Regions from separate parts of the Pseudoalteromonas agarivorans genome, predicted to be linked through region 2. Evidence: predicted binding sites of a transcription regulator. Region 2 holds the regulator's gene; the other holds the start of a gene.

Region 1 (3,892 bases), on a different contig from region 2:
ATAAATATAACGGTAAAGTAATTACGGGCAGCTCGTAAAATTAAGCTTTCAATTAAAGCTTTAATAATACCTGGCGCTGAGAGCTTATTAACCTCTCGGGCTAGCAGTGGCTTTACGAGTTCACGCGCGGTAGATTTTTGGTTTTGTTTTACTAACTTTGCAACACGCAAGGCTTTTTTTTCAATCGCTTTGCTTTCTAGGCACAAATATAAAATGAGGCCCGCGAGCAGCTCAGGATAAAAGGCAAATTCAAGCAGTAACACAATAATAATAAGAATAACGCTTAAAACTAGCGTACAGGCAAGAGTGGAGGCTAAATAAAGGTAACTTTTAGGCTCACTTGGTTTATAAATCCGTTTTTCTATAGCACTAAATACAGCGGTTAATACTGTATTAGGGTGATACCAGCTTTTTAACGGGAAAAAGCGCTCAGCAATGAGCGCCACAAAAAAGGCAATAAAGTCCAAATGGTTTTGAACAATATTGCTTAGCATTTACAGCGTAACTTTTGTTAGTTTTTCCAATAGTGCAACAACCATTTTTGATGAATTGATTGATGCAGTCTCTAGGTATTCTTCAAACGATTGCGGCGACTCTTTACCGGCAATGTCAGACATAGAGCGAATAACCACAAATGGCGTATTAAGCGCAAAACACGTTTGTGCAATAGATGCGCCTTCCATTTCTACTGCAAGCATTGTAGGAAAGTCGCTGCGTGCTTTATCAATTCGCACTGGATCACACATAAATGAATCACCCGTACAAATTAAGCCTACTAAGGTTTTTACTTCGCTAATTTGCGCAATGGTTTGCTCGGCAGCTTCAACTAGTTTTGGGTGTGCGGCAAAGCCTGCTGGCATTTGTGGAACTTGGCCAATTTCGTAGCCAAAAGCGGTTACATCTACATCGTGATGGCGTACTTCTGAAGAGATAACAACATCGCCAACACTTAGAGAGGGATCAAAGCCACCGGCAGAACCTGTGTTGATAACACAGTCAGGATTAAAGTTATCAATTAATAACGTGGTTGCAATCGTTGATGCCACTTTACCAATACCCGATTGCACAAGTGTTACTGTATTACCTGCTAATTCGCCTGTGTAAAAGGTAAACCCTGCTTTAGTTAGCACTTGTGGGTTTTGCATTGCTTCACGTAAAATTTTAACTTCTGGCTCCATTGCGCCAATAATACCAACATTCATAGTGTTTGATTCCTGAGTTTGAATACGTAGATTATACGTGAAGTTAGCAATAAAAAACAAAAAAGCGAGCTGTTTTACGGCTCGCTTTAAATACTTTTAGGAGAGTATTTAATTCTATTTTAAATTTCGGCTAACGCAGTGGTTTGCGCTTTAGCCTGAGAAGGTGACAATACCGCAGGTTTACTTACACGATTACGTATTGGACGAGCCGATTGCACCGCTGCAGGTTTGCCTAATTTAAACATAATTGCATCGCGCACCTCAGAAGGGCGGTAGCCTGATTTTACTTTCATACGAATATGTGGAATGCCAGCAGATTCTAAAGCGCCGTTTACAAACCAGTCGCGCTGCGCTTTGTGGCCATCTTTATTGGCGTTGTTAACTAAATCGACCGCTGCCACTATCGTCATTTTTTCTTTATCTACCAGCACAAAATCGAGTTGCTTATTTTTAGCTTTAGCTAAAGCTGCACGTTTTGATTTAGCTGAGAGGCCTTGCTTGCAGTCGATTACATCGATGAGTTTGACGCGGCTCACAATTTTATATTGATCGCCTACCGCACGCTCTAAAAGATTTAAAAATGCACCCTCAACCTGTGTAAACACGGTTTGTTTGCGGGTAAAAGGATAGGGATTGCCGCCATCATCACTAAATTTTGACGCAACCACAGAGGCCCCAACCACTAATACTAAAATTGATAATAAAGCGAATTCCATACGGTAACTCCATAACAACAAATTGACACTGCTCAAGTAAAGCAATTTACGTGCCTAAAAATTGGTTGTTATGGCTAATTACCGTATGTATTTATTATTAATGCAGCAGGGCTGCTAGGCTTTGTAACCGCCCTCAATTCCTTTAACGGCAATAGCGACTGCATCATGCGCATGGAGTGATTCGTAATGATTAATTTGTAGCCAGTAATCACTAAAGTTATCGTTTTCAAGAACCGCTTTAATTTTACGTGCAGCGTCTTCACAAAACATTAAATTTTGACCGTTAAGGCGGGCAAATTCTTGCTCATCTTCACGTTTTACTGCCGCTTGTACCGGGGTTTTTAGCTCAGCTTCTAATGTATCAATTAAATTTACTACGTCAAATTCACTAATCGTGTTGTCTAGCTTTACTTTAACGTTTGCAATTGAACGCTGTGAGTGAGGCGTTGCCACAATACCCTGTGTTGTACCTAGCCATGCTAAAACATCTTTTTGATTAAGTGTTTCTTGATTAAACTTTTCGCTAAAAGCATTTTGAATAAGCTGGCGAGCAAGTGCTGCAGAGCATGGACAGGTTGATGAATAAGTAACATCAACGCTTAGCTCGTAGCTAATTACGCTATTTTCAATAGTGCTGGTTAGGGTAATTGGGTAGCTTTTCCAACCTGCTTTACCGCTTAACAACGATTTACGACGCAGTGGTAACTCAAATTTAAACTCTATTTGGGCTTTGTCACTTAATCCTTCGTGGCTGGTGATAAAGGTATCGAGTGCTTGAGCTAAAGTTTGTGGGTTAACTTGTTGCTCTGTTGAGAGTAAATCAAGCGCTAAAAATAAACGCGACATATGAATGCCTTTAGCGTCTTCTTTATGCAAATTAACAAAGGCACGCGCTTTTGCGTTAACGGTAACGGGTGCTAAATCTTTCGATTCAAAAATAAATGGCAGTTCTATTTCGCCCATACCAACCCAGTCTAACTTACCTGTTTGTAAGGCGGGAGCCGTATCAGCTATATCGGGCATGTTGGTTTGCATGTGCGCTACTCGTTATTGGTCATAATAAAGCGCAGCATTTTACACTAAATAATTTATTGCTGAAATGATGAGTTTAACAAGTAGGCAAAAGTAAACATGAAAATTTTCTGTTTTTGTCGCACAACATGAATATAGCTAATAGAAAAATGCTAAAATCTGCTGCAAAATGCGTTTGACTATTAATAGGCACTTTTTATTTATGCCTAGTAACGAGATACACTGACCTATGACCGATTCTTCTTTGAGCCCTTGGGCTCGAGTACTTTCTAGTTTAATAACTCGCTTTGGCGAGTTAAAAACCGCGGCAATGTGCTACGCGCTTTTATTAGGCGTGTCGCTTATATTGTCGAGTATGTTTTATTATGTGGCACTGGGTGAGGTTAATTTAGTTGATATTTTAGCAGTGGTATTTTTTACCGCGGTTGTATCTCCTTTTATGATCAGTATTTTACTCAACTCGATTAGACAATTAGATGCCTCATACGCTTATTTAGACAGCGCCACAAAACAAGAAAAGCTGTTAAATCAAACGTTAAAAGATAATATCAACCGCCTCAACATTGAAATAGATGAGCGAAAAATGGCTTTTCATGCCAAGCATCGCGCCATTGAAGAGCTTCGCCGCGAAATAGCAGAGCGTAAAAAAACACAACAAGAACTTGCTCAGCAAGGCATGCTCCTTCGCTCTATTGTCGACTCTTCCCCCGATTTATTTTATTACCGAGATAACAACGGCGTGTTTGCCGGCTGTAATAAAATGTTTGAAGAGGTTATGGGCAAAACCAGTGCTGAACTAATTGGTAAAACAGTGGAACAGATTTTCCCTAGCTACTTTTTAGCAGAAGTACTCAGAACCGATAAACAAGTAGAGCAAACGCATCAAGCGCTGACAATTGATGTTGAATATATGGTTAATGGCGAAAACCGTTGGTTTGAGCT
Region 2 (3,892 bases):
GAAGTCGCACAAGCCGGTCAAAAAATTAATGCTAAAAGTATTACCTACGATATGCAGCAGCAGCTTATTAGCGCAGAAAAAGACGAAAACTCTACGGATCGTGTCCACACAATTTTAGTGCCTGTTGAAGCAAAAATTAAAGAAAAAACAGGTAACGAAGGTCAACCATGAGCACCTTAAAAGCAGAACTATTAGCAAAAAGCTATAAAGGCCGCCAAGTTGTAAAAAATGTAGGCCTTGAGGTAGAAGCCGGCAGCATTGTTGGCTTATTGGGCCCTAATGGCGCAGGTAAAACCACCACCTTTTATATGATTGTAGGGTTAGTACCTAGCGACAAAGGCAAAATTTCTATTGATGATAACGACATTACGTTATTACCTATGCACAGCCGCGCCCGCTTAGGCATTGGCTATTTGCCGCAAGAGTCATCAATATTTAGAAAGCTGACAGTTTATCAAAACTTAATGGCGATTTTAGAAACGCGTAAAGAGCTCAATAAAGCCGCGCGAGAAGAAACGCTTAACAACTTACTTGATGAATTTAGTATTCAGCATATTCGCGATAGCCAAGGTATGGCGCTTTCTGGTGGTGAACGCCGCCGTGTAGAAATTGCCAGAGCACTGGCAGCGAACCCTAAATTTATTTTATTGGATGAGCCTTTTGCTGGTGTTGATCCGATTTCAGTGTTAGATATAAAGAAAATAATAGAACATCTTAAAAACCGTGGCATTGGCGTATTAATTACCGATCACAATGTAAGAGAAACCCTTGATGTTTGTGAAAAAGCCTACATTGTTTCTCATGGGGAGCTAATTGCATCTGGCACCCCAGAACACGTATTAAATGACAAAACTGTACGCGATGTTTATTTAGGCGAGCAATTTAGGCTGTAACATTTAAGCCACACCTACAAGCATCTGCTAATATTAATTATAACAACATAAAAGGATTGTTAGAGATACATGAGGCAATCATTACAGCTGCGCATGGGCCAGCAACTTACAATGACTCCACAATTGCAACAAGCGATTCGCTTGCTGCAGCTCAGTACATTGGATCTCCAGCAAGAAATACAAGAAGCACTTGATAGCAACCCGCTATTAGAAGTAGAAGAGCAAGATTACACGGAAGAGTCGGCTGGAAAAAATGAACAAAAAGCAGATACGGATGATGTAACCGTAAGCGCATCGGCTGACGATACAACCAGCGAGTACGAGCAAGACAGTGGCGAAGCTTTAAATAAAGACACCATTAGCGATGATATGGCAATGGATGTAACTTGGGATGAGTACATGAGCGCAGCCCCTGCTGCATCCTCAGGCCCAATGCCAGAAGATGAGTCTATTTATCAAGGTGCCTCTACTGAAACGCTACATGAGTATTTAATGTGGCAGCTTCAGCTTACTCCTTTTAGCCCAACTGACGAAGCCATTGCTATTGCCATTGTAGAAGCTGTAGATGACTCGGGTATTTTAACGCTAAGTTGCGAAGAAATTTTAGAAAGCTTTAACCAAGAAAACGATGACGAAGTTGAAGTTGAACTTGACGAAATAGAAGCCGTTTTAAAGCGTATTCAGTTATTTGACCCTGTAGGTATAGCCGCGCGCAGTTTACAAGAGTGCTTGTGTATTCAGCTAAACCAGTTTGATAAAGACACCCCTTTTATAGAACAAACTAAAATGATCTTAACCGATCACATTGATCTATTAGCGGCACGCGACTATCGTACATTAATGAAAAAGACTAAGCTTAAAGAAGACGAGCTTAAAGAGGTCATGACCCTAATACATACCCTCAACCCAAAACCTGCAGATACAATAGTAAGGGAAGAGTCTGAGTATGTAATACCGGATGTGTCGGTTAAAAAAATAAAAGGCCGCTGGGTGGTAGAGCTAAATCCAGATAGCATGCCAAAAATACGCGTAAATAGTCAGTACGCGGCTATGTCTCGTACCGTAAAATCAAGTGGTGATAGCCAGTTTATTCGCTCTCACTTACAAGAAGCTAAATGGTTTATAAAAAGCCTTGAAAGCAGAAACGACACGCTACTTAAGGTAACTAACTGTATTGTAAAACAGCAACAGGCATTTTTTGAACATGGCCCAGAAGCCATGAAGCCAATGGTTTTAAACGATGTTGCTGAAATGGTAGAAATGCATGAATCGACAATTTCGCGTGTTACTACGCAAAAATATATGCATACGCCACGTGGTATTTTTGAGCTTAAGTATTTTTTCTCAAGCCACGTAAGCACTGAAAACGGCGGAGAGTGTTCATCAACCGCAATACGTGCCCTAATTAAAAAGCTAATTGCCGCGGAAAACTCAGCTAAACCATTGAGTGATAGTAAAATTGCGGATATATTGGCAGAGCAAGGAATTAAAGTAGCTAGACGCACAATAGCAAAATACCGTGAATCGCTAGCTATTCCACCGTCAAATCAGAGAAAGAGTTTGATATAAGACGTAAAAAACAAAGAGGAAATGCTTATGCAACTAAACCTAACTGGTCGTCACGTAGAAGTAACTGATTCACTTAGAGACTATGTAAATAATAAATTTGCAAAGCTAGAAAGGCACTCAGATCATATTAGCAATGTGCATGTCATTCTCGATGTAGAAAAACTCAACCAAAAAGCAGAAGCGACTATTCATGTAAGTGGCGCAGATTTATTTGCCTCAACAGAGCACCAAGATATGTATGCCGCTATAGACTCGTTGATTGACAAGCTCGATCGTCAAGTCATAAAACATAAAGAGAAGCTTGCTAGACACTAATATTATGAAATTAAGTACATTAGTATGCCAGGACTGCAGCAAAGCTGCGGTCCTTTTTAGTAGTAAAAAAAGAATTTTAGAGTTTATCAGTGAGCTTGCTCATGAAAAGCTCCCCTACTTACCACAACAAGATATTCTTAATGCGCTGGCAAGCAGAGAAAAGCTAGGCAGTACTGGTATTGGCCGGGGGATCGCCATTCCTCATGGCAGAATGGGTGGCGTAGAAGAGCCGCTGGCTTTAGTACTTGTTAGCGACACGCCTGTTAACTTTGACGCTATTGATAACTGCCCTGTTGATATTTTTGTTGCACTCATCGTACCAGATGGCGATAACCAACAGCACCTAAAGACTCTGGCAACCATAGCTGATAAACTGAGCAACAAAGAATTTTGTAAACAGCTGCGTAGTGCTAAAACCGATGCAGAGCTGTATCAAGTAATTGTTGATCAATCGTAGTAAATACTAAGGGCTATAAATGGAGTTAATTATCATAAGCGGCCGTTCTGGTTCAGGTAAGTCGGTTGCTTTACGCGTGGTTGAAGATTTAGGCTATTATTGCGTAGATAATATTCCGGTCAACCTACTGCCCTCTTTAGTGCGAAGTGTTTCAGATAACTATGACAAAATAGCCGTTAGTATAGATGTTCGTAATATCCCCAAAGAACAAGACGAATTTAACGATATTCTCGAGTACCTTCCTGACTTTGCTAAACCCACACTGTTTTATTTAGATAGTGATGATCAAACACTGATCAAACGTTTTTCAGAAACACGCAGATTACACCCTTTATCCATCGATTCACTGCCGCTTGATTTAGCAATAAAAAAAGAAAAAGAACTGCTTGATGTACTCGTAACGCGCGCTGACTTTATGCTTGATACCACCGATTTAAGTGTGCACCAATTAGCAGAGTCAATTCGCGAAAAAATACTGGGTAAAAAAGATAAGCAACTTATTGTAACGTTTGAATCGTTTGGCTTTAAACACGGCATACCTAAAGAAGCTGATTATGTTTTTGATGCTCGCTTTTTGCCAAACCCCCACTGGGAGCCTGAACTTAAACCGCTTACGGGCCTTGATCAACCAGTAAAAGATTTCTTGGCAAATCACAGC

What was found. The regulator sigma-54, encoded in region 2, starts transcription at its own class of promoters, with help from an activator protein. The targets are predictions, from matches to a motif close to GTTGGCACGNNNNTNGNNT.
Region 1: the regulator sigma-54 is predicted to act here: its motif matches at 1,958-1,976, upstream of NQT65_RS12190 (DUF2726 domain-containing protein).

Annotation. Positions count from the first base shown of each region.
Region 1 is NZ_JANIGJ010000006.1:133,531-137,422, reverse strand. It holds gene NQT65_RS12200 (cobalamin biosynthesis protein CobD/CbiB) at 1-494, opposite strand, end outside; gene mtnN (5'-methylthioadenosine/S-adenosylhomocysteine nucleosidase) at 495-1,202, opposite strand; gene NQT65_RS12190 (DUF2726 domain-containing protein) at 1,322-1,918, opposite strand; gene folE2 (GTP cyclohydrolase FolE2) at 2,033-2,953, opposite strand; gene arcB (aerobic respiration two-component sensor histidine kinase ArcB) at 3,180-3,892, shown strand, end outside.
Region 2 is NZ_JANIGJ010000007.1:211,653-215,544, reverse strand. It holds gene lptA (lipopolysaccharide transport periplasmic protein LptA) at 1-171, shown strand, start outside; gene lptB (LPS export ABC transporter ATP-binding protein) at 168-893, shown strand; gene NQT65_RS14055 (RNA polymerase factor sigma-54) at 963-2,462, shown strand; gene hpf (ribosome hibernation promoting factor) at 2,490-2,777, shown strand; gene NQT65_RS14045 (PTS sugar transporter subunit IIA) at 2,782-3,234, shown strand; gene rapZ (RNase adapter RapZ) at 3,254-3,892, shown strand, end outside.